DNA from 3 places in the Agrobacterium sp. SORGH_AS 787 genome. Region 3 is predicted to be linked to each of the others. Evidence: riboswitches for the same ligand, from Rfam matches in the RefSeq annotation. Region 3 holds a riboswitch; each other region holds the start of a gene.
What was found. A riboswitch is a leader RNA that binds a small molecule or an ion and turns the genes downstream of it on or off. The one in region 3 is predicted to bind thiamine pyrophosphate.
Positions count from the first base shown of each region.

Region 1: linked by a shared signal. The riboswitch ahead of QE435_RS05200 (hydroxyethylthiazole kinase) and the one ahead of thiC (phosphomethylpyrimidine synthase ThiC) in region 3 are both predicted to bind thiamine pyrophosphate.
Region 2: linked by a shared signal. The riboswitch ahead of thiB (thiamine ABC transporter substrate binding subunit) and the one ahead of thiC (phosphomethylpyrimidine synthase ThiC) in region 3 are both predicted to bind thiamine pyrophosphate.

Region 1 covers NZ_JAUTBG010000001.1:1,178,066-1,188,846, reverse strand. The annotation lists gene mprF (bifunctional lysylphosphatidylglycerol flippase/synthetase MprF) at 1-1,097, shown strand, start outside; gene QE435_RS05220 (AcvB/VirJ family lysyl-phosphatidylglycerol hydrolase) at 1,094-2,458, shown strand; gene QE435_RS05215 (Xaa-Pro peptidase family protein) at 2,646-3,788, shown strand; gene QE435_RS05210 (telomere resolvase) at 3,878-5,215, shown strand; gene QE435_RS05205 (CHASE3 domain-containing protein) at 5,220-5,882, opposite strand; TPP riboswitch at 6,091-6,193, shown strand; gene QE435_RS05200 (hydroxyethylthiazole kinase) at 6,265-7,002, shown strand; gene thiE (thiamine phosphate synthase) at 6,989-7,648, shown strand; gene thiD (bifunctional hydroxymethylpyrimidine kinase/phosphomethylpyrimidine kinase) at 7,645-8,445, shown strand; gene QE435_RS05185 (Lrp/AsnC family transcriptional regulator) at 8,459-8,935, opposite strand; gene alr (alanine racemase) at 9,063-10,229, shown strand; gene QE435_RS05175 (D-amino acid dehydrogenase) at 10,237-10,781, shown strand, end outside.
Region 2 covers NZ_JAUTBG010000002.1:783,793-794,573, reverse strand. The annotation lists gene QE435_RS13215 (ABC-F family ATP-binding cassette domain-containing protein) at 1-1,694, shown strand, start outside; gene QE435_RS13210 (VOC family protein) at 1,792-2,184, shown strand; TPP riboswitch at 2,230-2,337, shown strand; gene thiB (thiamine ABC transporter substrate binding subunit) at 2,376-3,389, shown strand; gene thiP (thiamine/thiamine pyrophosphate ABC transporter permease ThiP) at 3,409-5,034, shown strand; gene QE435_RS13195 (ATP-binding cassette domain-containing protein) at 5,031-5,747, shown strand; gene QE435_RS13190 (M48 family metalloprotease) at 6,011-7,534, shown strand; gene QE435_RS13185 (MBL fold metallo-hydrolase) at 7,576-8,649, opposite strand; gene ffh (signal recognition particle protein) at 8,987-10,555, shown strand; gene QE435_RS13175 (chorismate mutase) at 10,564-10,781, shown strand, end outside.
Region 3 covers NZ_JAUTBG010000002.1:634,303-645,083, reverse strand. The annotation lists gene QE435_RS12565 (amino acid--[acyl-carrier-protein] ligase) at 1-337, opposite strand, end outside; gene QE435_RS12560 (acyl-CoA dehydrogenase family protein) at 342-1,523, opposite strand; gene QE435_RS12555 (acyl carrier protein) at 1,523-1,774, opposite strand; TPP riboswitch at 1,951-2,062, shown strand; gene thiC (phosphomethylpyrimidine synthase ThiC) at 2,169-3,992, shown strand; gene thiO (glycine oxidase ThiO) at 3,994-4,989, shown strand; gene thiS (sulfur carrier protein ThiS) at 4,958-5,155, shown strand; gene QE435_RS12535 (thiazole synthase) at 5,159-5,932, shown strand; gene QE435_RS12530 (P1 family peptidase) at 6,333-7,340, shown strand; gene QE435_RS12525 (winged helix-turn-helix domain-containing protein) at 7,337-7,732, shown strand; gene modC (molybdenum ABC transporter ATP-binding protein) at 7,726-8,799, opposite strand; gene modB (molybdate ABC transporter permease subunit) at 8,796-9,497, opposite strand; gene modA (molybdate ABC transporter substrate-binding protein) at 9,857-10,651, opposite strand.

The DNA of each region.
Region 1 (10,781 bases), on a different contig from region 3:
AGGAAGCGCCACGAGGCCTTCGTGCGGTCCTCGGTCTGGTGCTTGCCTCTTCCACCATCGCCATCTTCAGCCTTTTGCGACCCGTCACCTATCGGCCGGAAGAGATCAAACCTGACGACATCGAGAAGGCCACCGAAATCGTCGCCAAGCAGGACGTGGCCGACGCCAATCTCGTGCGTATGGGCGATAAGCACATCATGTTCTCGGAAAAGGGCAACGCCTTCATCATGTATGGCATTCGTGGCCGCTCTTGGATCGCACTCGCCGATCCTGTCGGGGACGAAAGCGAATTTTCCGATCTGATCTGGCAGTTCGTCGAAACCGTGCGTGCCAATGGTGGACGAGCCGTCTTCTACCAGATCTCATCCGCGTCGCTGCCCTATTGCACAGATGCCGGCTTGCGCGCCTTCAAGCTCGGCGAACTCGCCATGATCGACCTCAAGCGCTTCGAACTGAAGGGCGGCAAGCTCGCCAATCTGCGCCAGTCGCTGAGCCGTGGAGCGCGTGACGGCCTGACCTTTTCGGTTGTCGATACGCCGGATGTGCCGGCCATCTATGACGAGTTGAAGAGCGTCTCCGATTCCTGGCTGGAGCACCACAACACCCGCGAGAAGACCTTCTCGCTCGGCTCCTTCGAGCGAGACTACATCCTCTCTCAACCTGTCGCCGTACTGCATAAGGATGGCAAGATCACCGCCTTCGCCAATCTGCTGATGACCGATACCAAGAACGAAGTCACGGTGGACCTGATGCGCTTTGCGCCGGATGCGCCGCGCGGTTCCATGGACTTTCTTTTCGTCAGCATCATCGAGCACATGCGTGAACAGGGCTATGCCCAGTTCAACCTCGGCATGGCGCCGCTGTCCGGCATGTCGAAGCGCGATGCCGCACCGGTCTGGGACCGTATCGGCGGCACCTTGTTTGAGCATGGCGAGCGCTTTTACAATTTCAAAGGCCTGCGCGCCTTCAAGTCTAAATTTCATCCCAAATGGGAGCCACGGTATGTTGCCGTCTCGAACGGCACGAGCGCCGCTCTGGCATTGATGGACGCAACGGTTCTCATCAGCGGCGGCGTGAGAGGAGTGATCGGTAAATGAGATTTTTGAAACGCCTCACAGGCGCATTGCTTACGGCAGCGGTTTTGCTGCCCTCACACGCGCCAGCGCAGGACGCTCAAAAATACGAGACCGGCATGATCCCGGCCAATCACATTCTCCTGCCCGATGGCGACATCACCTCCACGGTCTTCCTGGTGTCGGATGGCAATGGCTGGGATGAAAGCGAGCAGAAGGAAGCAGACGCTCTGCTCGAAAAGGGTGCCGCCGTCGTCGGCATCGATTTTCCTGCCTATATAAAGTCGCTTGAGACCGACCCGGATGACTGCGTCTACATGATTTCCGACATCGAGCAACTCGCGCAGGAAATCCAGCGCAAGGCCGGCGTCTCGAATTACAGTCTTCCAATCATCGCCGGCACAGGCGATGGCGGCGCGCTTGTCCTGGCGATGATCGCCCAGAGCCCGGCGGCAACCATTGGCGAGGCCGTCGCAGTTGATCCGATGGCGAGCATTCCTTTGAAGAAGGTGCTCTGCACGCCTGCAACGAAAGACAAGGACGGCGATCGCACGATCTACGGCCTGACAGATGGTGCGCTTCCCGCGCCAGTCACCGTTCTCTTCACGCCCAAGGCCGACCCGAAGGGCCGCGCCCATGTCGATGCACTTTTGAAAGATCATTCGGACATCGACGTGAAGGATGTCACCGACGACGCGACGACGGCGCTGACCCAGGTTCTTCAGGACCGGATCGATGCCGCCGCAAATTCCGATAGCCCGCTTGGCCTGCCGCTCACCATTCTCGAAACCAAGCCGACCATGGACACGATGGCAATCATCTATTCGGGTGATGGCGGCTGGCGCGATCTCGACAAGGATGTCGGCGGCTTCCTGCAACAGGACGGCATACCAACCGTCGGCGTCGATTCCCTGCGCTATTTCTGGTCTGAGAAGAAGCCGCAGGATGTGGCCAACGATCTCGCGCGCATCATCGATACCTACCGTAAGGAATGGAAGGTCAACAATGTCCTGCTGGTCGGCTATTCCTTCGGCGCAGACGTTCTGCCAGCAGCTTACAATGCCCTGCCTGAGAAGGATAAGTCTCGTGTGGTGCAGATGAGCCTGCTATCGCTATCGCATGAAATCTCCTATGAGATTTCGGTTGGCGGCTGGCTGGGTGTTTCCTCGGATGGCGCGGAAGATCCCGTCAACGATCTTGCCAAGATCAACCCCAAAATCGTCCAGTGCGTCTATGGTACGGATGACGATGAAAGCGCCTGCCCTGCGCTGAAAGACAAGGGGATGGAGCTCGTTGGGATCGAAGGCGGCCACCATTTCGATGAAGACTATGAGGCGCTGACGCGCAAGATCATTGCTTCGCTGAAGCAGCGACTGCAAAAATAACGCCGCTCCAGTCGCTGTCGACATCTTGAATACAGCCGGCAGGCTTTGTACTGATTCTGACAGCGTGTCGTGCAAACGGGTCGAACGACCTGTGTCAGCGACGTTGCTAAAGAACAATGGCCCGAAACGTGGCGCATATCGGAGATATTGCGACACGCCGTGGGTACGGCAACCAAAGTGTGTGTACATGCAATTTCCCAACAAGCCCGCTGCCATTTCCGATACCGAACGACAGGAGCGGCTTCAGCGCTTACGGGTGAAAATGCGCGAGCATGGCTTCAGCGCCGTCCTTCTCGGCTCGACTGAAAGCCTGCGCTATTTTACCGGGCTGGTATGGCACCAGAGCGAGCGCCTGCTTGGTGCCGTTATCACCCCTGATGCTCTCCATTACATCGTGCCGGGCTTCGAAAAGAGCCGCGTCGACACACTGCCGCATCTGGAGGGCGAGGTTCACATCTGGCAGGAAGAAGAAAGCCCTGCGGCACGTGTCGCAAGCCTTGCCGGTCCATCCGGCCTGATCGCGCTGGATGATGCACTCCCGCTCTTCATCTATCACAGCCTTGCCACCAAGGTCGGGCCTGATCGTCTCGTCGACGGAGGCCCAGTGATCCGCGGCCTCCGGCTTCTCAAGTCCAGCGCCGAAATTGCCATTATTCACTACGCGATGAACCTGACGCTGGAAGTGCACAAGCGCGCTCATGCCATGATGAAGCCAGGCGTAGTCGCATCCGATGTCGTCCGCTTCATCGACGAGCAGCACCGTGCGCTTGGCGGCGAGGGCGGCTCTTCCTTCTGCATCGTCTCCTTTGGTGAGGCGACATCGCTGCCTCATGGCGCCGACGGAGAACAAACCTTACAGCCGGGCGACGTCATTCTGGTCGATACGGGAACGCGGATCGACGGTTATCATTCCGACCTGACCCGCACCTACGTGATGGACGAGCCAAGCGCTGATTTCGCCCGCGCCTGGGCCATTGAACGGGAAGCACAACAGGCAGTTTTCGATGCCGCGCAGCTTGGCGCACCTTGTGAAGATCTCGATACGGCAGCCCGCGCCGTGATGGCACGGCATGGACTTGGGCCGGATTACGCCCTTCCCGGACTACCACATAGGGCGGGCCATGGTCTTGGACTGGAGATCCACGAAGGCCCGTATATCGTGCGCGGGAACACGCAGCCGCTTGCCGCCGGCATGTGTTTCTCCAACGAACCCATGCTGGTCTATCCGCACAAGTTCGGCATCCGTCTTGAGGATCATATCTATATGGCTGCGGACGGCCCGCACTGGTTCACCCAGCCAGCCCACTCGCCCGTCCAGCCATTCGGTTAAATTCGGACGTCCAGGCTCTCCTCCACCTATGTTAGCCCTTGCGCAAGATTCATATATTTTCTATCCCAAGAGAGCTTGAGGAGAAATCGATGTCCGTTGCCGAAAAAAGAAAAACAAAAACGCCTATCCTGGCCGACCGCATCGCTGAGTTCGTCGAAAAGATCAAAACAACGCGCAAGGACGATGGCACCTTCGATACGAAAGCGATCGGACGTCTTTGGGACGACGAGGTCCGTTTTCACTTCGAGAACGGCAGAACCGCGAAAACCCTTGAGCTCTACATCGTCAAGTACCGCTATGCGCTGAAAGACGCGTTCGGGCCAAAAACCACACCGCTTGCCATCTGCAACATGAAGAAGCTGCGCGAGCGTCTCGACACCTACATTGCGCGTGGCGATTACCCGCAAAGCGGGGTCGCGATGTCGATTGTAGAGAAGATCGAAAGGGCGGAGCACAACACGGCCGGACGAAAGCCGCGCTTCCTGCTGCGCGTTTCGGACTTCATTTCCGCCATCAATGGGGTCAGCACCAAGGAAGAGATGCAGGCGCTGTGGGACCGGGAAATGGACGCCATGACCGGCAGAACGCAGGCAACGATCATTTCCTATATTACCAAATATCGCAACGCCATCCGCGAAGCATTTGGCGAGCAGCACCCCATGCTGCGCATCGCCGCCGGCACGCCGCAGCTTTACGACGAGGCCCGCAAGGCCAAGATGGCGAAGATTGCGCTCAAGCACGGCTCACTCATCACCTTCGAACATTATTCCGAGGTGATGCGGCGATGCCGGCGCTTCCTTCACTCCGAGGACCCTTTGACGATCGGCATCGGCCTGATCGGAACCACCGGGCGACGCCCCTTCGAAGTCTTCACCCAGGCCGAGTTCACGCCAGCGCCTTACGGCAATGGCGTCTCCAAATGGAGCGTGATGTTCAACGGCCAGGCGAAGACGAAACAGGGCGAAGGGACCAAATACGGCATCACCTATGAAATTCCGGTGCTGGAGCAGGCAAAAATCGTGCTTGATGCCTATCGGCGTTTGAGAGACAGCAGCGACGGCAAACTATGGTTCGGGATGAATGTGGACGACTTCTCATCGGATGCAAGACTGCCGCTGCGCGATGCGATGATGGCGAAATTCGAGGACATCTGGCCGAAGGAAGAGCCGCCAAAGCCCTATGGCCTGCGCCACCTCTACGCCGAGATCGCCTATCGCAACTTCGCGCCTGCCAACGTGACGAAGAACAGCTATTTCGCCGCCATCCTCGGCCATAACAACAACGATCTTGAAACATCGCTGTCCTACATGACCTATGCTTTTCCAGAGGACGAGCAGGAATCGCGGGCCCGCGCAGAGCGCGTGGCAGACCGCACCATCCGCCAGATGATCACCGTCAATCAGATTCCAGGGATTGCGGGCGAATAGACCATCAGGTTCTTCTATAGCGTCGCGCCAGATACATCTCCACAACAGCGCGTGTTAGAAAAGATGCCAGGCCAACAATGATCGCAACCACCCGAATGCGAAACTCGTCGGCCTCGACTTCCGCGTGGCGTGTGTCCAGCAGGGTGTGTTCTGTAACCGTGATCTCGCCGATGATCTCTCGGATCCGATCCATCGTGCCGACAGCCATATAGCCGATCTCATTCTGTCGGGCGGCATCCGCACCGACATCGTCGTAGAGCGATATCGATTGCTTCAGCTCTTCGAGCTTCTTCTCGATCAGTTGGTCCAGCGTTTTGACCCGCACGACCTGGCCGGAATTGTCCGAAATCCGGGTCATCAACTCGTTCTGAAGCAAATGAAGGCGCTCCATCGCCTTTTCATAAGGGGCGAGATAGCGCTTGTCGCCACTGACGAGGTAGCCTCTCTGCCCGGTCTCGGCATCGTCAAGCGCGATCAAAACATCCTTGGTCGTGTCGATTGCCTCATAGGTATGCACCACCATGTCGTAGTGGTCGCTCAACAGATCGTGGGTCCAGCTTGTGGCAAGAATGCCGGCCGCGACGACGACGCCAACGGGGATCGACCGCAACAAAGTCGGGAAAGTCAGATATTTCTGACGCAACGACGTCCAAGACCAGTTAGACATGTTCACGGCCGCCCAAGCAATCACAATTCAAGGTCTCACATCCCGCTGATGCCACGCTGTCGACGAATGGCAGAGTATTATGCCAGTTGGTTCAACGCGACAACAATTGCGAAGTTCAAGACGGCGTCTTATGAATTTGACGCAAGCCCGTTAGGACGAGCGGAATTTCAAGAACCTTGACACGGCAGAGCTTTTCTCTTTTAGCTTCATGCATTCCGAGGGGAGCATCGAACGATGCTGAGATGGCGGTGAGCCGGACCCTTGAACCTGATCCGGTTAATACCGGCGTAGGAACGGAACGGTTGCCGTCAGGCAGAGCTTTCTCTTCCATGCGCCATGCTTACCCGGATTCGCAAATGGCGTGTCTGGAGATCAATGGCCCATGGTAAGCTTTCCCACCGCAAATAAAGCAGCAGAACTTTTGGGCCTCGTGCGCGAGCGGCGACCGCGTGTCCACTGCCTGATGAATACGGTGGTGCAGAAATTCACTGCCGACGGCATTACCGCAATCGGCGGCATCCCTTCCATGACATCGTCCGAAGAGGAAATCGAAAGCTTCGTGACAAAGACCGATGCGGTGACCATCAATCTTGGAACGCTGGACGAAGCGCGCCGCAAGGTCATCCGCATTGCCGTCACGATCGCCAATCACCAGGGCAAGCCCTGGATCGTCGATCCGGTGCATTGCGACTACTCCCCTTCGCGGCTGGATTTCGCCCATGAATTGAGCCGCCTGCGCCCCTCGATCGTGCGCGGGAACGCAGCAGAAATGGCGGTGATCGGGGACGTCGGTGGCGCATTGCGCATTCAGACGGGAGCCGTCGATCGCTTGAGGGATGCCGATCGCAAGGTTCGGATCGTCAACGGTGACGCCCTGATGGCGAAAGTGACAGGAACCGGCTGCCTTTCCGGCGGCGTCATCGCGGCCTTCATGGCTGTCGAGCCGGATGTGATGCTGGCAGCAGCATCGGCGCTGGCCGTCACCGGCGTTTCGGCAGAGATCGCCGCCAGACATGCCAGCGGACCGGGATCCTTCGAGGTCGCCTTTCTGGACGCGCTCTTCAATCTGAAGAGTGGAGACATTCTCTCCCATGCGAGGATCGAACATGACGAAGATTGATTACCGGCTGAATGCCATTGTCGACGCCTCTCTGACAGATGTCGCGACACTTCCCGAGCTTGCAGCTCTGGCCGCAAAGAATGGTGCGACGATCATCCAGTATCGCGACAAGACCGCCTCCACGCGCAAGATGATCGACCAGGCAAAAGCCATGGTCGCTGCGCTAAAAGACACGGGCGTGCCGCTGGTGATCAACGACCGGCTGGATGTCGCCATGGCGACCGGCGCAGATGGCGTACATCTCGGGGCAGACGATATGGATGCCGACACGGCAAGACGGCTTCTCGGCCCGGATGCGATCATCGGGTTGACGGTGAAATCAATGGATGACGCACGGCGCGTGGCGCAAGCACCCGCCGATTATGCCTGCATTGGCGGCGTGTTCGAGACCACGTCCAAGGTCAATCCGGATACGCCTGTCGGGCTTGCGGGGCTGAAGCAACTCAGGGCATATCTGCGTAACGAGCGCCCGGACCTGCCCGTTGGCGCTATTGCCGGTATCACGCTGGAGCGCGTTCCAGACGTGATCACGGTCGGTGCCGATGGGGTAGCGGTGATTTCCGCTTTGTTTCGTGCGGGCGATATCGCAGCGACGGCTAAGGCGTTTCGCAGTGCTGTGGATGACGCGATGGGAGTACGCCCATGACCGCGATTGCTTTGACCATTGCTGGCTCCGATAGCGGCGGCGGGGCCGGTATCCAGGCCGATCTCAAGACATTCTCCGCGCTTGGCGTCTATGGTGCGAGCGTCATTACCGCCATCACCGCACAGAACACAAAGGGCGTGACCGCAGTTGAAGATATCTCGGCGGCAATCATTGCTGCGCAGATGGATGCGGTGTTTTCCGACCTCGATATCAAGGCGATCAAGATCGGCATGGTCTCGCGCACCGACACGATACGAACGATCGCCGAGAGACTGCGCGGCCGGCCCCAACCGGTCGTCCTTGACCCGGTGATGGTGGCGACCTCAGGCGACAGGCTGCTTCAAGAAGAGGCAATCGAAACTCTTCGAAGCGAATTGCTGCCGCAGGCAATGCTCGCCACGCCGAACCTACCCGAGGCGGCGTTGCTGACGGGAACCGGCATCGCCACGGAGCGTGCCGCGATGCTGAAACAGGCGGAGATGATTTTGGCGCTCGGTGCGAGGGCTGTGCTGATCAAGGGCGGCCACGGCACCGGATCAGAGAGCGTCGATCTTCTTGTGGACGGTCAGACGATTCAAGAATTTTCCATGCCGCGCATCGAGACGAAGAACGACCATGGCACCGGCTGTACGCTTGCGGCGGCAATCGCCGCCCATCTGGCGCTTGGCCTGCCGCTGACGGATGCCGTCGGTCTTTCCAAAGATTATCTCCAGGGTGCACTGGCCGCGGGCCGCGACCTGAAGGTCGGGCACGGGCACGGGCCGGTGCACCATTTTTACCGCTGGTGGGCGCCCTGACGGACCTGCCCGATCAAGATTTGCGCTCCGTCGCCCGAGGCTTGGGGGCGGCGAGCGCGTTGCGGATGGCGAAGCTCGAATGGATGCGCGACACGCCCGGCAGCTTGGAGAGAATGTCTTTGTGCACCCGCTCGAAGTCGCCCGCCGTTTCCACCTCGACGCGGAGAAAATAATCCGAGCCTCCGGTCATGAGATAGCATTCTCGTACCTCCGGATAACGCCGCACGGCATTTTCGAAGCGATTGAGAAAATCCTCCGTCTGCCGGTCGAGCGTGATCTGGACGATGACGGAGATCATCTCGCCGCCTGCGGCGCTTCCGGTGATCGCCGTGTAGCCGCGAATAACGCCTTCCCGCTCCAGAATATCCACGCGGCGCAGACAGGCGGAAGGCGAAAGCCCGACTTCAGCAGCAAGCTTGGCATTGCTGATGCGGGCATTCAGCCGCAGCAGCCGGATGATATGGCGATCGGTCGCGTCGAGCGAAGACATGAGTTCATTCCGAATGATCGCATAAAATTGCGATAGTGAAGATATTATCGAATAATATTCGACTGAGACTGCTTAAATTCAAGGATCATTGCAATACCTTGTTGTGATAAAAACAAAGGGAACGACAATGGACATGACCATCCAGCAGCAGAAAGCTCAAGGTGGCGCAAGCGGCTATTTGAGCATCGATCTTGCAGCCCTTCGCGACAACTATCTCAAGCTCGCCGCCAAGGCGCCGCAGGCGGTGACGAGCGCCGTGGTGAAGGCAGATGCCTATGGTCTCGGTGCCGATATTGTCGCTCCCGTGCTTTACGATGCGGGATGCCGGCACTTCTTCGTCGCTCATATCGATGAGGCGTTGTCTCTTCGCCTGCACATCGCTCCCAATGCGAAAATCTTCGTTCTCAATGGTCTCCAGCCCGGCAACGAAACCTCCTGCTCTGCGCTGAATATCGTTCCGGTTCTCAACTCGCTGGAGCAGATTGCCCAATGGTCGGCGCAAGCATCCGTTCTCGGCAAGACTCTGCCTGCCGCACTGCAAATCGACACCGGCATGTCGCGGCTCGGCTTGGCGCCCTACGAGGTGGAAGCGCTGCTGGCGGCACCGGCCATGCTCAAAGGCATCGATCTTGCCTGCATCATGAGCCATCTCGCCTGTGCCGACGAGCCTGATCACCAGGCCAATGCGCTACAGCTTGCCGTCATGCGCAAGACCACCGAGCAATTTCCGGGCGTGCCGGTCTGCTTTGCCAATTCCGGCGGCATCTTTCTTGGCACGGATTATCACAATGCCCTGATGCGACCGGGCATCGCGCTTTATGGCGGAGCGCCCGCCTCGACCGTTCCCAATCCGATGAAGCCGGTCGTCGGCTTAAGCGTTGCCGTGGTTCAGACCCGTACAGTGCCTGCTGAAAGCTTCGTCGGCTATGGCGCCTCGCTGCGCACCACCGCAGAAACCCGTCTGGCAACGATTGCCGCGGGATACGCGGATGGCCTGCCGCGCTCTCTGAGCAGCCGAGGTGCCGCTTATTTCAACGGCGTTCGGCTTCCCATTGCCGGGCGCGTGTCGATGGACAGCATCACGCTCGATATTTCCGCCCTGCCCGAAGACACGCTGACCCATGGCAGCCTCGTCGAAATCATCGGCCCGCACCAGACCCTCGAGGCGATTGCCGAGGATGCGGGCACGATCGCCTATGAAATCCTGACGCGGCTCGGCCAGCGCTATCGTCGCGCCTACCTCTATCCGGAAAAGCAGGCCGCCGCCTCTTCCACCATCGCTCGAAACCTGTGAGGCCAGCATGAACATCACCATTCTTGGAGCCGGCGTCATTGGCGTCACCTCAGCCTGGTATCTGGCCAAGGCCGGACATTCCGTCACCGTCATCGACCGCCAGCCCGCAGCGGCGCTGGAAACAAGTTTTGCCAATGCCGGCGAAGTCTCGCCCGGCTATTCTTCTCCCTGGGCCGCACCCGGCATTCCGATGAAGGCGCTGAAGTGGCTCTTCATGGAGCACGCGCCTCTGATCATTCGCCCCACCGCTGATCCTGCCGCCTGGCGCTGGATGATCCAGATGCTGAGCAACTGCACGGCCGCGCGCTACAACGTCAATAAGAGCCGCATGGTGCGCGTGGCCGAATATAGCCGCGACTGCCTGATGGCGCTTCGTGACGAGACCGGCATTCAGTATGATCAGCGCATGCAGGGTACGCTGGAAGTCTTCCGCACTCAGAAGCAGTTCGACGGCATCGGCAAGGACGTGGAGGTTCTCAAAGCCGGCGGCGTGCCTTACGAAATCCTCGATCGTGACGCCTGCGTTGTAGCAGAGCCGGGTCTTTCCTCCTC
Region 2 (10,781 bases), 150 kb from region 3:
CGACGCTGATGAAGATCGCCGCCGGCCTGGTCGAAGCGCAATCGGGCGAGGTTTTTCGTCATCCCTCCGCGACGATCCGTTATCTGGAGCAGGCGCCGGATTTCGGCGCTTACGACACCGTGCAGGCCTATGCCGAATCCGGTCTTGGACCAGGCGACGATCCCTATCGCGTCAGCTATATTCTCGAACATCTCGGTCTGACCGGCCAGGAAAATCCAGCAAGCCTGTCGGGCGGTGAAGCGCGTCGCGCGGCCTTGGCGCGGGTCATGGCGCCGGAGCCGGACATTCTCATGCTGGACGAGCCGACCAACCATCTCGACCTGCCGACCATCGAATGGCTGGAAAGCGAATTGCAGCAGACGCGAAGCGCGCTTGTCCTCATTTCGCATGACCGTCGTTTCCTCGAAAAGGTCTCGACCGCCACCGTCTGGCTCGACCGCGGCCAGTCGCGCCGTCTCAATCGCGGCTTCGGCCATTTCGAGGAATGGCGCGACAAGGTGCTGGAAGAGGAAGAGCTGGAACAGCACAAGCTTGGCAAGGCCATCGAGCGCGAAGAGCACTGGATGCGTTATGGCGTGACGGCACGCCGCAAGCGCAACATGCGCCGCGTGGGAGAGCTGCGCGACATGCGCGCCGCCTATCGCGGACATAAGGGTCCGCAGGGCACCGTGCAGGCAACCGCAGTCGAAGCGCGCGAATCCGGCAAGCTGGTCATCGAGGCGGAAGCCATCACCAAGGCTTATGGCGATCGCACCATCGTCGCCCCTTTTTCGCTGCGCGTGCATCGCGGCGACTGCATCGGCCTTGTTGGCCCAAATGGTGCTGGCAAGACCACGCTTCTCAAGATGCTGACCGGAGAGTTGGCACCCGACAGCGGCACGGTGAAGCTCGGCACCAATCTGGAAATCGCGACACTCGACCAGAAGCGCGAGGACCTCAATCCGAACGATACGCTGGCGCATTACCTGACCGATGGTCGTGGCGAAAGCCTGCTGGTCAATGGCGAGCAGAAGCATGTGACCGGCTATATGAAGGACTTCCTGTTCCAGCCGGAACAGGCCCGTACGCCGATTCGCAATCTGTCCGGTGGTGAGCGCGCGCGTCTCATTCTGGCGCGGATCCTGGCAAGACCGACCAACCTACTGATCCTCGATGAGCCGACGAACGATCTCGACATCGAGACCCTGGATCTGCTTCAGGAGATCGTCGCAAGCTTCTCAGGCACCGTCATCCTCGTCAGCCACGATCGCGACTTTCTCGATCGTACGGTGACCTCGACGATCGCGCCTGCCAATCCGGATGCGCCGGACGGACGCTGGATTGAATATGCAGGCGGCTATTCCGACATGATGGCGCAGCGCAAGGGTGCGGCAGAAGACAAGAAGCGTTCGGAAAAGCAGGAAAAGGCCAAGGCCTCGGCAAGCGCCGCGACCAGTGCCGAGCCTGCCAAGGCCAGGGGCAAGCTTTCCTTCAAGCAGAAATTCGCGCTCGAAAACCTGCCGAAGGAAATGGAAAAGCTTCAAGGCGAAATTGCCAAGCGCGAAGAGCGCATGGCCGATCCGCAACTTTTCGCCAAGGACCCCGGCGGCTTCAACAAGCTGGCAGACGAGATGGCGAAGCTGCGTGAGAAGCTTGAGGCCATGGAAGAAGAGTGGCTAGAGCTTGAGATGCTGCGCGAAGAGATGGAAGGCTAGGGCGCTTTCCGTCAAGGAATACGCTTCATTTTAGCGCCGTCTTTGACAGGTGCGTGAATATGGGCTTTGCTTTGCTCCAACAGGGAGGAGCCAGCCCATGCGTATGATCTTCGTCAATTTGCCGGTGAAGAATATCGAGATATCGAAAGCCTTCTTCACCGCGCTCGGCTTCAGCTTCAATCCGGAATATTCGGATGAGCGAACGCTGTGCATGATCGTCGAGAAGAACATCTTCGTCATGCTGCTTCAGGAAGAGCGCTTCCGCGATTTCATCAATGGCGAGATCGCCGATGCGAAGAGCAGCACGGAAGTGCTGACCTGTCTCTCGGCGTCCAGCCGTCAGGAGATCGACAGCATGCTAAAGACGGCGCTGTCCTCCGGTGGGCGCGAGTGGAAACCGGTGCAGGATCATGGCTTCATGTATGCCGCAAGCTTTCAGGATCCCGATGGCCATGTATGGGAACTGGTTTACATGACGGAGCAAGCATAGGCGCTTGCCGTCTTGCCAATAACCGATTGTGTCATTACATCTTTTCTCGCTCTAACGGGGTGCTTTGTCGGAAAGACGAGGCTGAGAGGCTTTAGCCAACCCGAAGAACCTGATCCGGTTAACACCGGCGGAGGGATTAGACGGCTTCCATCCAGACGCCTATTCCCGTAACCCATTCGAGAAGGTGTCTGATGTATCGTCGTTTTCTGCTGTCCGGCCTCGTCGCCGCATCCTTCCTCCTGCCGAGCCTTGGTGCTGCGCAGGACAAGAAGGTTCTCACCGTCTACACCTATGAAAGCTTCGTCTCCGAATGGGGTCCAGGCCCCAAGGTCAAGGCGGCGTTCGAGAAGACCTGCGATTGCACCGTCAATTTCGTCGGCGTCGCCGATGGTGTGGCGCTGCTCAACCGCCTGAAGCTGGAAGGTGCCGGCTCCAAGGCGGATGTCGTGGTCGGTCTCGACACCAATCTTATTGCCGAAGCTAAAGACACCGGGCTTTTCGAAGCATCGGGCATCGATGCCTCCGCGGCCAAGGTTCCCGGTGGCTTCAAGGACGATGTCTTCGTTCCCTATGATTACGGGCACTTCGCCGTCGTCTATGACACCCAGACGCTGAAGAACCCGCCAAAGAGCCTGAAGGAACTGGTTGAGGGCGACCCGTCGCAGAAGATCGCCATTCAAGATCCAAGGACCTCGACGCCGGGCCTCGGCCTGCTGCTCTGGGTCAAGTCGGTCTATGGCGACAAGGCGCCGAAAGCCTGGGCAAAGCTCAAGGATCGCGTTTTGACGGTGACCCCCGGCTGGTCGGAATCCTATGGCCTCTTCACCAAGGGCGAAGTGCCGATGGTGCTCTCCTATACCACGTCGCCCGCCTATCACATGGTGTCCGAGCACAGCGAGCGCTATCAGGCTGCAAGCTTCGAGGAAGGCCATTACATTCAGATCGAAGTCGCCGGTCTGTTGAAGAACGCGCCGGAGAAGGAGCTGGGCAAAAAGTTCCTTGCCTTCATCCTGACCCCTGGTTTCCAGGATGCCATTCCGGAAAACAACTGGATGATGCCGGTCACCGCTACGTCGCAGCCGCTGCCGGATGCCTTCAACAAGCTGGTCCAGCCGACCAAGACCTTCCTGATGTCGCCGGAAGAGGTGGCGAAGAACCGTAAGGCCTGGATCGATGAGTGGCTGACCGCGATGAGTGTGAAGTAATATCACGCGGACCCCGCCCGTGATTGCGCGCAGCGACAGAAGATGGTTCCTGATCAGTGGCACGGCGGCTTTCACCGCCGTGTTGCTCTTCATCGGGCTTGCGGTCGCAGCGCTTCTGTCCTTCGATACACAGGCGGCGTCGGGCGCCCTCTTCGATACCTACACGCTGCGCATTCTTCGCTTCACGCTATGGCAGGCGACGCTCTCCACCGTTCTTTCGGTCGCGCTCGGTCTACCGGTCGCCTTGGCGCTCGCTAGACAGAGAGATTTTCCCGGCCGTATCTGGATCATCCGGCTGATGGCGGTGCCCATGGGTCTGCCGGTGATCGTTGGTGCTCTCGGGCTGATCGCCATCTGGGGCAGGCAGGGGCTTCTCAATACGGCACTCCTCTCTGCCGGGGTGGAACAGCCTTTCAGCATTTACGGCCTTTCCGGCATTCTCATTGCCCATGTCTTCTTCAACCTGCCGCTTGCCGTGCGTTTCTTCCTGGCGGGGCTGGAAAGAATGCCCGACGAATATTGGCGCATGAGTGCCGTGCTCGGCATGAATTCCCTCTCCACGTTCCGCTTCATCGAATGGCCGGTGGTACGGCGGCTGGTGCCGGGTGTGGCGGGCCTGATCTTCATGCTCTGCGCCACGAGCTTCACGCTCGTCCTGCTGCTCGGCGGCGGTCCGGCTGCGACCACGATCGAAGTGGCGATCTATCAGGCGCTGCGCTTCGATTTCGATCCGCCACGTGCCATAGCACTCTCGCTAATGCAGATTGCGATGACCGGCCTGCTTCTCGTGCTGCTCTCGTTTCTGCCGGGTGCGGAAGCGGAGGGTCAGACGCAGAGCCAGACGGTTCGTCGTTTCGATGCCGCTCGCCCGTTGGCGCGTCTTTGGGATGGGCTTGTCATTGTTCTTGCGATGCTGCTGGTCGGGTCGCCGCTGATAGCGGTCGCAGTCTCCGGGCTGACTGCCGATCTGGGGCGTCTTTTGAGCGCCGAGGTGTTTCGACGCGCGGCGATCACCAGCCTGTCGATTGCCCTTCTCTCGGCATCGCTCTCGGTCCTTATTTCCGTGGCGCTTATTCGGGCGCGCCAGGCGATTGCAGATCGCCGCGAGCCGGGGCGGGGCGCGAGGGTTCTTTCGGCGATGCTGGGTGGCGGCGCTTCGATGGTGCTTCTGGTGCCACCCGTGGTGCTTGGCAGTGGCTGGTTCCTGCTGTTGCGTTCTTTCGGCGATGTGTCCGTCTTCGCGCCATTTCTCGTGGCGCTCATCAACATGCTGGTGGCCTTGCCCTTTGCCATGCGTGTTCTGGAACCTGCATTCACCACACATCAGGCGAGAACCGGCAGACTAGTTGCCAGCCTAGGGCTTAGCGGTTTTTCCCGCTTTCGCCTGATCGATCTCCCGGTCCTGTGGCGGACCTTCGCCATGGCCTTTTCCTTCGCCATGGCGCTGTCGCTCGGTGATCTCGGGGCCGTCGCTCTCTTCGGGTCCGAAAGCTTCGTCACCTTGCCGTGGCTGGTCTATAGCAATATGGGCAGCTACCGCACCAATGATGCAGCGGGTTATGCCTTCATCCTTGGCGTTATTTGCCTCATCCTCGCGGCAGGCGGCGTGTCGCGCCAATCCGAGAGAGCGAAAATAGCAGCATGAAAAGCGATCGAGTAAACGTCACGCTGGAACAGGTATCGCTGCAGCTTGGACAGCAGGCGTTCTTCCTTGATACGTCCTTCGAGGAAGCGAAGGTGACGGCGGTCGTCGGTCCTTCCGGGTCGGGCAAGTCGACGCTTCTCAACCTTGTAGCGGGCTTTGAAAAGCCGGCGAGCGGTCGCGTGCTGATTGGGCTTGAGGATGTCAGTGGACGCGATCCGGCCGAACGCCCGATCTCGCTGATCTTTCAGGATAACAACCTCTTCGCCCATCTCGATATCGCCACCAATATCGGTCTCGGCATCAGTCCATCGCTCCGTTTGACCAGCGAAGACAAGGCCAAGATTGCGTCAGCGCTGGAACGCGTGGGGCTTGCGGGTTTTGAAAAGCGGCTGCCATCCAGCATGTCCGGCGGCGAACGTCAGCGTGCGGCGCTGGCGCGGGCACTTGTTCGCCAACGGGCCGTCATGTTGTTGGACGAACCCTTTGCAGCACTCGATCCGGGCTTGCGTGCCGGCATGGCGGGGCTGTTGAAAGACCTGCAATCGGAAAACGGCAACACGGTCCTTCTCGTGACCCATCACCCGGACGATATTCGCCGTCTTGCCGATGCCGTGGTGTTTCTGTCGGATGGCAAGATCCTGTTTCAGGGAACGACGGAGGCCTTCTTTTCCGCCACAGACATTCCCGAGGTCGGCGCCTTCCTCCAGAAGTAGTGCGTTGCCGTGCCACAATTTGGACGCGGCGCAATGTCAATCCTGCAAATAGACAGTGAAGGTGCGTATTTTTTGCACTTGCCAATTAGGCTCAACTATTTGAGACATATATAGAGAACGTCTTTTGTCAGGGTCTTTCCGCAGCATAGATCGTTTTTGGGATCGTTTTGGATGTTCAGGCATTCTGGTGCCTGTGGGGTTTAAGCTGATATTCTGGTCTGCATATAACGGATGATCAGGAACGTTTGGAGCGGACTGGCGGTATGATGACGCGTGTGAAGGCCGTAAATGGCCGCTCCGGTCACAATGAGGAAAGACGGTCGGGATCGCGGCGGGGCATCGTAGCTCTCGGTGCCGCAGCATTGTTGCTGTCCTCATGCCAGTCGCTGTTCAGTCCCGCCTATCAGTCGACGCTGAAGCCTTCCGACAACCCGCAGACCGTGGAAGAGGTGCAGAAGAACGATCCGCGCGCGCAGATGGGGGCGCGTGAGCATCCGCGCATCGTTGCAAGCTATGGCGGCGAATATCACGACGAGAAGACCGAGCGTCTGGTGGCCCGCATCACCGGGGCGCTGACGGCGGTGTCGGAAAATCCGCAGCAATCCTATCGCATCACCATTCTGAACTCCCCAGCCATCAACGCTTTCGCGCTGCCGGGCGGCTATCTCTATGTCACACGTGGCCTGCTTGCGCTTGCCAATGACGCTTCTGAAGTGGCCGCCGTGCTGTCGCACGAGATGGGCCACGTGACTGCCAATCACGGCATCGAGCGCCAGCGCCGCGAAGAGGCGGAAGTCATTGCCAGCCGCGTCGTGGCGGAGGTGCTGTCCAGCGATCTTGCCGGCAAGCAGGCGCTCGCACGCGGCAAGCTTCGGCTTGCGGCCTTCTCGCGCCAGCAGGAATTGCAGGCGGACGTGATCGGCGTGCGGATGCTGGGGGAGGCGGGTTATGATCCTTACGCTTCGCCGCGCTTCCTCGATTCCATGGCGGCCTATGCGCGCTTCACCTCGGCCGATCCCGATAGCGACCAGAGCCTCGACTTCCTGTCGAGCCACCCCAATACGCCGCAGCGCATCGAGCTTGCCAAGCGCCATGCCCGCGCCTTCGGCCAGGAAGGCCAGGTGGGCGACAAGGGCCGCGACTGGTTCCTCACCGGCATCGACGGCCTGCTTTATGGCGATAGCCCGCAGGAGGGCTATGTCCGCGGCAATACGTTCCTGCACGGCAATCTCGGCATTCGCTTCGATGTGCCGGAAGGCTTCCAGATCGACAACAAGGTGGAAGCGGTTCTCGCAACCGGCCCTGGCGATATGGCGATCCGCTTCGATGGCGTGGCCGATCCCAAGCAGACCAGCCTGCCCAACTATCTGACGAGTGGCTGGGTGGCCGGCTTGATACCGGATACGGTGCGGGAAATTCAGGTGAACGGCCTGCCTGCGGCAACGGCGCGCGCCAGCGCCGACAAGTGGGATTTCGACGTCACCGTCATTCGCGTCGGCGACCAGATATTCCGTTTCCTCACCGCTGTGCCGAAAGGCAGCGCGCAGTTGGAAACGGTTGCGAACTTGCTGCGCTCCAGCTTCCGCAAGATGACGCCTGCCGAAATTTCCGCGCTGAAGCCGCTTCGCGTTCGTGTCGTTACCGTCAAGCCCGGCGAAACCGTTGCCTCGCTTGCCGCGCGGATGATGGGTACGGATCGCAAGCTGGAACTGTTTCGCGTGCTGAATGCGCTGAGCACCACGGCCTCGGTCGAGCCGGGTCAGCGGGTCAAGATCATTTCAGAGTAAGTGAAGTCTCGTCGGGAAGCGTTCTCAGTTACCCGCCTGCGTCAGACGGAGGGAACGTCGAACACTTCGCCCGGGCGCATCGGGCGGAACCTGTCTTTGGTCACACTCTGGTTTTTCAACGCCGCTTCGAGCGCGATTATGGGCGCGTCGATCGCCTCATCGGTCAATTGCACCGTGCCCCAATGGTGGCCGCAGGCGTAAGCCGCGTTGCAGATCTTCATGCCTTCCACCGCTTCTGCCGGATTTTGATGCTGGCCCTTCATGAACCAGCGCGGCTCGTAGGCGCCGAAGGGCAGGTTGGCGAGGCGGAAACTGCCATGCTTCTTGGCGGCGGCGTGGTAGTTCAGCCCGCTGTGAAAGCCGGTATCGCCGATATGGTAGATCTTGCCGCCGGGCGTCTCGATGACGAAGGCGGCCCAGAGCGCCATGCGCCTGTCGTTCAACCCGCGTGCCGACCAGTGGTGGCAGGGTTCGAAATGGACTTTGATGTCGGGGCTGACGGCAATCGCATCGCCCCAGTCTCCGACCGAAATCTTCGCCGCCTGCACCTTGGTGCGGATGATCGCGTCATTGCCGAGCGGCGTGACGAAATGCGGCTTGTGCTCGACATGCAGCCTGTGCAGCGTTTCGAGATCAAGATGGTCGTAGTGATTATGCGTGACCAGAACGAGATCGATCGGCGGCAGGTCCTCGAAGCGGATGCCGGGCGGGTTGACGCGCTTTGGCCCGATAAAGCTGAACGGACTTGTGCGCTCCGACCAGACCGGATCGATCAGAATATTCAACCCTGCCGTCTGGATGAGGAAGGAGGCGTGGCCAACAAAGGTGACGCGTAGATCATTGCCCTCGACGCGGGCCTCTGGCTTGGCTGTCGGATAGGGGCTTGGATAGTTCTCCGGCCACTCAGCTCTGTGGCCGTTGAAGCGCCATTTCATCAGGTCGCCAAAACCATTCGGCTGTTCGCCGTTGGGATTGAAGAATCTCACGCCGTCGAAATGATCGGAGGCGGGGCCGTTGTAATAAGCGCTGGCGTAGGAGCGGCTGGCAAAAATGCCGCCGCTGCCGAGCAGCAGGCCAGCAATGGCGGAGAGGCGAAAGAAGTTTCGACGGTTCATGATGTAAGCTATAGGAAGAGGATAGATAAACGACAAGCGCCATACTCGTCGAAGAAGCGTCTACAATGTCGTCCGTTTGAAGGCGTTTTCGCCAAAACACCGGACTTGCCTTGACTTTGGCGCGCATTTCCTGTTTATCCCGCCCGATCAGCTGGCAGTTTCAAGACTCCAAGCCACCGACCGGGACCCGTCAAGGTATAAAGAGATCCCGGAGGTCAACACCCGACAGCGCGACGCGCCCTCGGGTGCTTTTTGGCTTTGCCCATTTCCGGGCGTCTTGTTTTTGCCAGCAAAAGCACCGACGTTTCGGGAAACCGAAACGAAGAAGGAAGAACAGATGTTTGAAAACCTCCAGGACCGCCTTGGCTCCATTTTGAATGGACTGACCGGCCGTGGCTCGCTTTCGGAAGCCGATGTTTCCGCAGCGCTGCGTGAGGTTCGCCGTGCGCTTCTGGAAGCGGACGTGGCGCTGGAAGTCGTTCGTACCTTCACCGAAAAGGTGCGCGAAAAGGCGGTTGGCGCTTCTGTCCTGAAGTCCATCAAGCCCGGCCAGATGGTCGTCAAGATCGTCCATGACGAGCTTGTTGAAATGCTGGGCTCGGAAGGTGTTTCGGTCGATCTGCATGCGCCGGCACCCGTCGTCATCATGATGGTGGGTCTGCAGGGTTCGGGTAAGACGACCACCACCGGCAAGATTGCCAAGCGTCTGACGGATCGCGAGAAGAAGAAGGTGCTGATGGCATCTCTCGACACGCGCCGCCCCGCCGCCCAGGAGCAGCTGCGCCAGCTTGGCGTGCAGACCGGCATCGATACGCTGCCGATCGTTGCCGGCCAGTCGCCGACCGATATCGCCTCGCGCGCCGTCCAGGCGGCCAAGCTTGGCGGCCATGATGTCGTGATCCTCGATACCGCCGGTCGTACCCACATCGACGAGCCGTTGATGCTGGAAATGGCCGACATCAAGAAAAAGGCCAATCCGCACGAAATCCTGCTGGTTGCCGACAGCCTGACCGGTCAGGATGCCGTCAATCTGGCGCGCAATTTCGATGAACGTGTCGGCATTACCGGCCTTGTGCTGACCCGTATGGATGGCGATGGTCGTGGCGGCGCAGCGCTTTCCATGCGTGCCGTCACCGGCAAGCCGATCAAGCTGATTGGTACCGGCGAGCGGATGAACGAACTGGATGAGTTTCATCCACGCCGTATCGCAGACCGCATTCTCGGCATGGGCGATATCGTCTCGCTGGTCGAAAAGGCTGCAGAGAATATCGATGCGGAAAAAGCCCGCGCCATGGCCGAGAAGATGGCCAAGGGCAAGTTCGACCTCAACGATCTGGCCGATCAGCTGCGCCAGATGCAGAAGATGGGCGGCATGGGCGGCATCATGGGTCTGATGCCCGGCATGGCCGGCATGAAGGACAAGATGGCGTCCGCCGGTTTGAACGACAAGATGTTCGACCGTCAGCTGGCGATCATCTCGTCGATGACCAAGGCTGAGCGCGCCAACCCGGATATTCTCAAACACAGCCGCAAGAAGCGCATCGCTGCCGGTTCCGGCACGGATGCTGCCGAAATCAATAAGCTCTTGAAGATGCATCGCGGCATGGCCGACATGATGAAAGCCATGGGCGGCAAGGGCAAGGGCGGCATCATGACGCAGATGATGGGCGGTCTTGCTGGCAAGATGGGTCTCGGTGGCATGGGCGGCATGCCCGATCTCGCCAATATGGACCCCAAGCAGCTTGAAGCGCTGCAGAAGCAGGCGGAAGCCGCAGGTCTTGGCAAGCCGGGTGCTCTGCCTCCGGGTCTTGGTGGGTTGCCGGGCGGATTGCCTGGCCTCGGTGGTGGCAAGCTGCCGGGTCTCGGCGGTCTTCCGGGTCTTCCCGGTTTTGGCAAGAAGAAGTGAGGCCACCCGTGACCACGACAGACGTCAAACAGAAACTCGCTGAATACCGCCAGTCCATCGACAATGTCGATGCCGCTCTGGTGCACATGCTGGCCGAACGCTTCCGCTGTACCAAGGCGGTGGGCGTGTTGAAGGCCACCCACGATTTGCCGCCGGCGGACCCGGCGCGCGAAGAATACCAGATCGAACGCCTGCGCCGCCTGGCCAAGGACGCCAATCTGGATCC
Region 3 (10,781 bases):
TGATCTTCTGGTCTTTCGCCCAGTCATCGCCGCCCTCATCCATGCACTTCAGCAATTTGATGTGGTCAAGCTCGCAGCCACAGAAGGAATGGACGGTGCCGGCAAGCTGCGGGAAGCTCTTCATATAACCGCTCTTTTCGAAGTAAGCGCGGTTGATGCCGGGCGGAAAGCGGATCGCTTCGGCCTTGTCGCCGCCGCCCACCTTGCTGACAAGTCTTTCGAGACCGGTGATGACGTCCTCGAACTGGCCGCTACGGCCATAGAGACCGTCCACGCCGGTATCGATGAGCAAACCCTTGTCGAAGAGCCTGTCGAGGAAAGATGTTTGTGCGTCCATGGTCCTACCTCAAAAGGCTGGTATCCTGCTTTTGAACCAGCAGGAGATTGGCGGAATTGCTCAAAATTCTGTCGTTGGAGATCATCAGCCGGGCGGAATGTGCGTCACGCAGATGACGACCAAGGCTATAGGGCGTGCCGTTCTTGTAGCCCATGATGCCGCAGATCAGCATGGCATGGTCGATGATTTCGAGAATGGTCTCGGACGAGCAGATCTTGACGTTGTTCATGGCAACGGCAAAGCCCATCGACATCAGCTTGTCCGGGTCGGCTCTCGTTTCCTCATAGGCCTTGATGCCGGCAATCACGTTGGATTTGACGATCTGCAGTTTGTTCGACACTTCGGCAAGACGCAGCGCACCGGGCGGCGCAGAGCCTGGGGATTTGCGGGCGGCGGCGCGCACGAAGCTTTGCGCCCGTGCCACCGCATCCGACGCGATGCCATACCAGACGCCGCTCCACAGAAGATGCGATGTGGCGAGCATGGATTGGGCCGCGATCTCGGCAAAGGGCTTGGGAAAGATCTGTTCGGCCGGAGCCTCGCCCTTGAACAGGAAACCGTCGGAGCGGGTGCCGCGCATGCCGAGCGTATCCCAGACATGGGTGCGCTCAAGGCTGTATTGGTGCTTCAAAAACACCGTCATCACCTGATCGGAGGGAGCGGCATCCTTGTGGGAACGCGAGGTGATGAGAATGGCGTCGGCTTCGCTGCCATAGGAAATAACGGTCGCGTCTTTTTCCAGGCGGCAGGTGCCACCATCCACTTCGATGGCGCAGATGGAATTGCGAAGATTGCCGCCAATGCCGCCTTCGGTGGTGGCGGAGGCGAGCAGCAATTGTTCGGAGGCAAGGCGGCGCATGAAGGCGCTGTGCCATTGGCTGTCTTCGCCGTGTTCCACAAGGCTTGAAGCCTTGATGTGGTGCATGGCGTAGATCATGGCCGTGGCCGAACAGGACTGTCCCAGAATGGAACAGATATCGGCAAGCTCCAGCATGGTGGCACCTTCGCCGCCCATGTGAACCGGCACCTGAATGCCGAGCAGCTTTTCCTGGCGAAGCGCGTCGACGGCCTCTCTCGGGAAGCGGCCTTCGGTATCCACCGCATCGGCATGTTTTGCGGCAATCGCCGCCACGCGCGCCGCCCGGGCGCTCAGTGCTTCACGGTGAGGCGCGACGGCGAGGTTCATCAGGCAGCCTCTTTCCCGTCGAGAATGGCTTTGACCGTGGTTTCGATGGCGGCAATGCTGGCAAAGGATTTGCGGTTCAGCATGCTGTCGGGAAACTCGATGTCGAAAGCTTCTTCCAGTCCGAGCATCAGCTGCACCGAGGCAAAGGAGGACAGTCCTACCGCATAAAGATCGGCGTCATCGGCAATCGTGTCGACGGAAACGGGAAGCTGGCCGAATTTTGCCAATACGTCACGGATAGTAGAATTCATCTCAAGTATCTCCCTTTAACTGGAGTCATTATCGCATAACTTCTGAGTTACATTTAAAAACATAACATTGTTATAAATGGTGGGGTTAATTTCCGGTGACATTGCTTGGTGCGCTATTCAGTTTCAGCGCAACCGACAGCCAGCTTGACAATCGGCCCCATGAGGTTTTTGATTGCGCCATTCACCAGGGGGGTCCCGGCAAGGGGCTGAGATACTGCTAGAGCGCGCAGTGACCCGTTGAACCTGATCCAGTTCATACTGGCGTAGGGACGGTGCAAACGCGGGCATTCTGGCAGAACCGGCTTCACGCCGGGGAACCGTCATCATTTCTATCCCGCGCTTTTCGTCTTCATGCTCGAACTGGGTCTCCACTGTTTTGCTTTGGAGCCTCACGATGAACATTGCCGCTAAAAACCTCACCCCCACCGTCACCACAGGTCCGTTGCCCGCTTCCACCAAGGTGCACAAGCCCGGCATTCTCCACCCGCATATCCGCGTGCCGATGCGCGAAATTGCGGTCCATCCCACCGCCGGTGAACCGCCGGTGACCGTCTATGATTCCTCCGGTCCCTATACGGATCCCTCGCATCTGGTAAACATCGATGCCGGTTTGCCGCGCCATCGCCAGGAATGGGTTCTGGCGCGTGGCGATGTCGAAGCCTATGAGGGCCGGCATGTGAAGCCGGAAGACAATGGCTTTGCCACCGGCGAGCGACTGACGCCGGAATTTCCGGTGCGCAACCAGCCGCTGCGGGCCAGGGATGGAAAGGCCGTCACCCAGCTGGCCTATGCGCGGGCGGGCATCATCACGCCGGAGATGGAGTATATCGCCATCCGCGAAAATCTCGGACGCGAGGCGGCGCAGGACAAGCTTGTGCGCGATGGCGAAAGCTTCGGCGCGCATATTCCAGATCATGTGACGCCGGAATTCGTTCGCCAGGAAGTGGCGGCCGGGCGCGCCATCATCCCCTCCAACATCAACCATCCGGAAGCCGAGCCGATGATCATCGGGCGGAATTTCCTGGTGAAGATCAACGCCAATATCGGCAATTCCGCCGTCACCTCCTCCATGGCGGAAGAGGTGGAGAAGATGGTCTGGGCCACGCGCTGGGGTGCGGATACGGTGATGGACCTTTCCACTGGGCGCAACATCCACAATATCCGCGAATGGATCATCCGCAATTCGCCGGTCCCGATCGGCACGGTGCCGCTCTATCAGGCGCTGGAGAAGGTCAACGGCATTGCCGAGGATCTGACCTGGGAGGTGTTCCGCGACACGCTGATCGAGCAGGCCGAGCAGGGCGTGGATTATTTCACCATCCATGCCGGGGTCAGGCTGCATTACATTCCGCTGACCGTCAATCGCGTTACCGGCATCGTCTCGCGCGGCGGGTCGATCATGGCCAAGTGGTGTCTGCATCACCACAAGGAAAGCTTCCTCTACGAGCATTTTGACGAGATCTGCGACATTTGTCGCGCATACGACGTGTCGTTCTCGCTGGGGGACGGCCTGCGTCCGGGCTCGATTGCCGACGCCAACGATGCCGCGCAATTTGCCGAGCTGGAGACGCTTGGCGAGTTGACGCAGATCGCCTGGGCGAAGGATTGCCAGGTGATGATCGAAGGCCCCGGCCATGTTCCGATGCACAAGATCAAGGAGAATATGGACAAGCAGTTGAAGACCTGCGGCGAGGCACCCTTCTACACGCTTGGACCGCTGACGACTGATATCGCACCGGGTTACGACCACATCACGTCGGGCATCGGTGCGGCGATGATCGGCTGGTTCGGCACGGCGATGCTCTGCTATGTCACGCCGAAGGAGCATCTGGGCCTGCCGGATCGAAACGACGTGAAGGTCGGTGTCATCACCTACAAGATCGCGGCGCATGCCGCCGATCTCGCCAAGGGGCATCCGGCGGCGCAGCTGCGCGACGACGCCCTATCTCGCGCACGCTTCGAATTCCGCTGGGAGGATCAGTTCAACCTGTCGCTCGATCCGGAAACGGCGCGCTCCTATCACGACGAGACGCTGCCGAAGGAAGCGCACAAGGTTGCGCATTTCTGCTCCATGTGCGGGCCGAAATTCTGCTCCATGCGCATTTCCCACGATATTCGCGCCGAAGCCCAGAAGGAGGGGCTGGAGGCAATGGCGGAGAAATTCCGCCAGGGTGGCGATCTCTATATGCCGCTGGAACAGCCGGTTCCCGGTGAATGAGATGCGCATTCTCATCAAAGGGGCAGGCGTTGCCGGTCTGACGGCTGCCCTTGAGCTGACGCGGCGCGGTCTTGCAGTGGCGGTGTTCGACACCGCCCCTCAGATCGGTCGCGGCGCATCCTGGTTTGCCGGCGGTATGCTGGCGCCCTGGTGCGAAAGGGAGAGCGCCGAACAGGCGGTGCTCGACCTCGGACAGTCGGCGCTCGACTGGTGGGAGGAGGCCACGCCCGGCCTCGTCACACGCCACGGTACGCTGGTAGTCGCACACGCACGGGACAAAGCGGAACTCTCGCGCTTTGCCTCCCGCACCAGCGGCTACCGCGTGGTGAATGAGGAGGAGATCGCGGGGCTGGAGCCGGACCTTGTCGGGCGCTTCCGCCATGGGCTGTTCTTCGAGGGCGAAGGCCATCTCGATCCGCGGCTGGCGATGGTGGCGCTGCATCGGCGTTTGCTGGAAAGCGGCGTGGTCTTCCATCTGGGTGGTGAGGCAATCGATGAAGGCGGCTTCGACCGCATCGTCGATTGTACCGGCCATACGCGGGTGGGCTCGCTCTCGGGACTTCGGGGCGTGCGCGGCGAAATGCTCTATCTCGCGACCGGCGAGGTTTCGCTGTCGCGCCCGGTGCGGCTCCTCCATCCGCGCATCCCGCTCTACATCGTCCCGCGTGAGCCGGGGCGCTTCATGGTGGGGGCGACGATGATCGAGACGGAGGAGGCGGGGCCGATTTCCGCCCGCTCGATGATGGAGCTCCTGAACGCCGCTTATGCGCTGCACCCGTCTTTCGGCGAAGCGCAAATCATCGAAAGCGGCACCGGCATCCGGCCCGCCTTCCCCGACAATCTTCCGCGCATTGTGAAAGAGGGCAAAACGCTCTTCATCAATGGTGCGTACCGGCACGGCTTTCTGCTCTCTCCTGCCATGGCGCGGCAGGCCGCCGATTTTCTTCAGCAAGAGGAGGTATCCCATGCGGATCCACGTCAACGGCGAAGTGCATGATCTTTCCGCCGCCACGCTGTCAGAACTTCTTTTCGCGCTCGATTTCGAGGGCGACTGGCTGGCAACGGCGGTGAATGGCGATCTCGTTCATGTGGAGGATCGCCCGCAATTCCATTTAAAGGATTCCGACCGGATCGAAATCCTTTCGCCCATGCAGGGAGGATGAACCATGTTTCGATTGTATGATCGCGATGTCAGCTCAAGGCTACTGCTCGGCACGGCCCGCTATCCGTCGCCTGCCGTTCTGGCGGATGCCATTCGCGCCAGCAGAACCGATATCCTCACCATTTCGCTTCGGCGTGAAACGGCAGGCGGCAAAAAGGGCGGGCAGTTCTTCGAGCTGATCCGCGAACTCGACCGCCTCATCCTGCCCAACACGGCGGGCTGCCACACCGCCAAGGAAGCGGTGCTGACGGCCAAGATGGCGCGGGAGGTTTTCAAGACCAACTGGATCAAGCTGGAGGTGATCGGCCATCACGACACACTCCAGCCGGATGTCTTCGCGCTGGTGGAAGCGGCCCGCATGCTCTCAGACGATGGGTTCGAGGTGTTTCCCTATACCACCGACGATCTAGTGGTGGCGGAAAGACTGATCGACGCGGGTTGCAAGGTGCTGATGCCCTGGTGCGCGCCGATCGGCAGCGCCATGGGGCCGCTGAACCTTACCGCGCTCAAATCCATGCGGGCGCATTTTCCCGATGTGCCGATGATCGTCGATGCAGGGCTGGGCCGCCCATCGCATGCGGCAACGGTGATGGAGCTTGGCTATGACGCGGTGCTGCTGAACACGGCGGTGGCCGGTGCAGGTAACCCGGTGATCATGGCGGGTGCCTTTGCGAAAGCCGTGACGGCGGGGCGCGAGGCCTTTCTCTCCGGCATGCTGGAGCCGCGTGATATGGCGGTGCCGTCGACGCCGGTGATTGGGACGGCTGTGTTTTCGTGAGGCTATTTTTAAGGTGAGTGCATCCTTCGTCCTCCCGAACTTGATCCACTGCTGTCGGGTTTAAAGTTCTGGTTTGGATCTGCCGCATACCCCCCTCTGCCCTGCCGGGCATCTCCCCCTCAAGGGGGGAGATCGGCAAGCGCAGCCCTTCGCATGTCCTATCTCACCGGAGTTTGGGGCGAGACGGTGCAACAGTTCGATCTCCCCCCTTGAGGGGGAGATGTCCGGCAGGACAGAGGGGGGTGCGGTCCGTCTCGGTGTGTTACCGAAAGAGCCGAAGTGTGGTGACGGAGAGGCCATTCCCCCAAAGGCAACTCGGAGTTCACGTCGTACCACGACACCCTAAGCCCACATTGACAACACACCCCCACAGCGGGATACCGGCATGACAACAGAAGGAATGCCGCCCTTGCATAATCTGCTGACCGATATTGACGGTGTTGCGGTGGGCCATGCCACCGATCTGGCGCTTGGCTCCGGCGTGACGGCCATCGTCTTCGATGAACCGGCGATTGCCTCCGGCTCGGTTCTAGGTGGTGCGCCGGGTGGGCGCGATACGGCGCTTCTCGATCCATCGATGACGGTGGAGGCGGTGGATGCCTTCGTGCTTTCCGGCGGATCGGCCTTTGGGCTCGATGCGGCAGGTGGGGTGCAGGCGGGGTTGCGGCAGGTCGGGCGCGGCTTTCCGGTGGGCAACACCCGCGTGCCGATCGTGCCGCAGGCGATCCTGATGGATCTTTTGAATGGCGGCAATAAGGATTGGGGGCTGCATTCGCCCTACCGCGATATGGGGTATGAGGCGTTCAAGGCCGCCTCGAACGAACCCTTTGCGCTCGGCACCGTGGGTGCTGGAACCGGCGCCTCTACGGCAACGGTGAAGGGTGGGCTTGGCTCCGCCAGCGCCAAAACATCATCCGGCATTACCATCGCAGCCATCGTCGCCGTCAACGCTATGGGCACGGTAACGGTGGGTACGACGCGCCACTTCTGGGCGGCCCCGTTTGAGCGTCAAAGTGAGTTTGGCGGGCTTGGCTTACCAGCGCAGTTTACCGAGTCCGATACGGCGTTGCGCTTTAAGGGTATGAGGCCGATTGCCACCACCATTGGCGCGGTGGTGACGGATGCGGTGCTGACCAAGGCGCAGGCGCACCGGCTTTCGATCCTGGCGCATGATGGGCTTGCCCGCGCCGTGCTGCCCTCGCATCTTTCCGGCGATGGCGACACGATGTTTGCCGCCGCGACGGGCAGACGCCCGCTCTCGCAGCCGAGCGATTTTGCCGAACTCTGCCATCTTGCTACGCTTGTCATGGCGCGTGCCATTGCCCGCGGCGTGTTCGAGGCGACCGCGCTTCCCGATGAGGGCGCGCAGCCGTCCTGGCGGGATCGCTTCGGAGCCGTGCAGCCATGAGCGACACGCCATCGCGCCCGCCTCTCAAGCCCGTGCTGCGGGTGGATTTTCCACCGGGCGAGCGGCTGGGGCGCGGTAAGATCGAGCTGATGGAGCATATTGTTGCCACCGGCTCCATCTCTGCGGCCGGACGCGCCATGGACATGTCCTACCGCCGTGCCTGGCTGCTGGTGGATGCGCTGAACCACATGTTCACAGAGCCGGTGATCGAATCGCAGCGCGGCGGCAAGCAGGGTGGCGGTGCGGGGCTGACGCCTTTTGGCGAAGAGCTTCTGCTGCGCTTTCGCGGCATGGAAGCGCGGATGCGCGAGGCGCTTCAGGCCGATCTCGACTGGCTGGACGCCAACCGGGCAGCCGACGATCGCAAGACGTTAGACCCTCCGTCTCAATAGGGATCAAGTGCCGCCGATTTGACGATGGCGAAGACCGGGCTTCCGGCTTTGAGCGACAGCCGCTCGATGGAAAGGCTTGTTAGCCGCGATTGGATGAAGGTGCCGTGGCACGCCACCTGCACCAGCGCCATGCCATCGGCCAGCGCGATGCCCGTGATGCGGCCTTCGAGAATATTGAGCGCGCTCAAGCCCTCCGGTCGCACCGTTGCCAGCATCACGTCTCGCGCCGGAATATGCACGCGCACCGCCTTGCCGGGCTCTGCGCTTTGCGCGGGTACCTGAAGCGCAGTCTGGCCGAGACGCACCGTCGCCAGCCGATGGGCGGCATCGAAGGCCTCCACCGTGCCGGAGAGAATGCTGCCCGCTTCACGCCGCTCCAGATAGGTGCTGAAGGCGGGCTGCGAGAGGATATCCGAGGCCGGGCCTGCGGCATCGATCCGGCCATCCTTCATCACCACCACCTGGTCTGCCAGGCGCGAAACCTCACTCACCGAGTGGCTGACATAAAGGATGGGGATCATCGTCTCGTCGCGCAGCCGTTCCAGATAGGGGATGATCTCGGCCTTGCGCGCCTCATCGAGGGCGGCCAGCGGCTCGTCCATCAACAGCATGCGGGGGGAGGAGAGGAGCGCCCGGCCAATCGCCACCCGCTGCTTTTCGCCACCGGAGAGCTTTTCCGGCCGCCGCTGCAACAGCGCGCCGATGCCGAGCATCTCGATCACATGGGACGTGGCGGCCGCATCGCTACCCGCACCAGAAAAACAGCGGCCATAATGCAGGTTCTGCTCCACGCTCAAATGCGGAAAAAGCCGTGCTTCCTGAAACACATAGCCGAAGCGCCTTTTATGCGCGGGCGTGAAGATGCGTTTTTGCCGATCCGCCAGCACAGCGCCATCCAGTTCGATCCGCCCTTCATCCGGCTTCACCAGCCCGGCAATGATGCGCATCACCGAGGTCTTGCCGGAGCCGGAGCGGCCGAAAAGCGCGGTCACGCCTTTGTCTGCGGTAAAACTCGCATCCAGCGTGAAGCTGCCCAGCCTGTGGCGGGCGTTGAAGGACAGCGTCATGGCCCGGCCACCCTTCTGCTCACCATGCGCGCCAGAGATTCTGACGCCAGCAGCGCCACCATGGAAATGACGATTGCCACCAGTGTCAGGCGCATGGCGCCCGCATCTCCGCCCGGCACCTGGGTGAGACTGTAGATGGCGGCAGAGAGCGTTTGCGTTTCGCCGGGAATGTTGGAGACGAAGGTGATCGTCGCGCCGAACTCGCCCATCGCCTTGGCAAAGGCGAGGATCATGCCGGCAATGATGCCGGGCAGGGTGAGCGGCAGTGTCACCGTCAGGAACACCCAGAGCGGGCTTGCCCCCAGCGTTCCCGCCGCCTCCTCCAGCTTGCGATCCACCGCCTCGATCGACAGGCGGATGGAGCGCACCATCAGCGGAAAGGCCATGATGGCGCAGGCAAGGGCGGCACCCGTCCAGCGGAAGGAAAAGACGATGCCGAAATGCTGATCGAGAAACGCGCCGATCACGCCCTTGCGGCCAAAGAGGATCAGAAGCAGAAAGCCGGTGACGACCGGCGGCAGGATCAGCGGCAGATGCACGATGCCATTCAGCAGCGACTTGCCAAAGAAGCGCCCGCGCGCCAGCGCCAGCGCAATGAGAATGCCGAAGGGAAGGCTTGCCAGCATGGCAACGGTCGAGACCCAAAGGCTCAACCGTATCGCCGTCCATTCTTCCGCACTCAGCGATAACCAGTCCAAACTGCCATTCCTGTTCTTAAGCGCCGGGGGCGCAACGCCGCCCCCCACTTTTGCGAGACCGGCGCTTGCGATCTCACCGCCTATCGTTCTCGCAAACCGCTGAGCAACTTTGCGCGATTTGCTTTAAGGATTTATTCCGATGCCCGGTTCTGAAGCATGGTCCACGCAAAAGTGCGCAGCGGTTTTGCGATCACGACATGCGGCAAAACAACGGCCTGGAGCGTCGGGCGCGAATCGGAAAGATCGCGATAAGCCTCTAGCCAAAGACGAGCAGCGTTTCGGCGCAAACGCGGTCAGAGCCGACGCGATGGTGCGGCTGTGAAAGCCCGTCGCGCTGTTTCAGACCTCGCGCCTTTGCCTTACTTCAGAACCGTAAAGCCTTGCGCCTCAAAGAAGGGCGCTGCCTTGGCCGATTTCAGAAATTCCAGATAGGCGGCCGCGGCCGGGCTTTTGGCATCCTTCAGCATCGCGACGGGATAGATGATCGGCGGATGCGAATCTTGCGGAAAGGTGCCGACGATCTTCACGCCGGGATCGGCCGCCGCATCCGTCTGATAGACGATGCCATAGGGCGCTTCCCCGCGCGAGACCAGAAGCAGCGCCGCCCGCACACTTTCCGCCCCCGCCACCTTGCCTGAAACCGCGGACCAGACCCCAAGCTTCTCCAGCGCCGCCTTGCCATATTTGCCCGCCGGCACGGAATCCACCGCCCCCATGGCAAGCTTGCCATTGCCGATAAGAGCCGAAAGATCAAACCCCGGCTTGATTTCCACCGGCTTCGCATTTGCCGCAGGCGCAACCAGAACGAGGCGGTTACCCAAAAGATTGCTCCGCGTGTCCTCTTTGATCAGCCCCTTGCCCGCCAGATAATCCATCCAGGCCAGATCCGCCGAAATGAAAACATCCGCCGGCGCACCCGCCTCCACCTGCTTCGCCAGCGCCGAACTCGCGGCATAGGACACCACCACCTCATCGCCGCGCTCCTTGGCGAACTCGGCATTGGCCGCATCCAGCGCATTCTTCATGCTGGCCGCAGCAAAGACCGTGACCTTCTCGGCGGCCAGCGCCGGGGAGGAAAGGACAGGTGCCGCAAGGCACGCGGCGGCGATGGCCCATGCTGCGGTTTTCAGAATGATGCGGCGGTGAAGTGTCATGATTGCTGCCCCTCAAGCGAGATATCTGGTTGGATATATCGGTGGTAATGGAAGGGGGTTATGTTTGCAAGGATATAGCGCTTATTTGTGTTGGATATCATGATGGAAGCGGGTTGTCTCACCGTAAGCA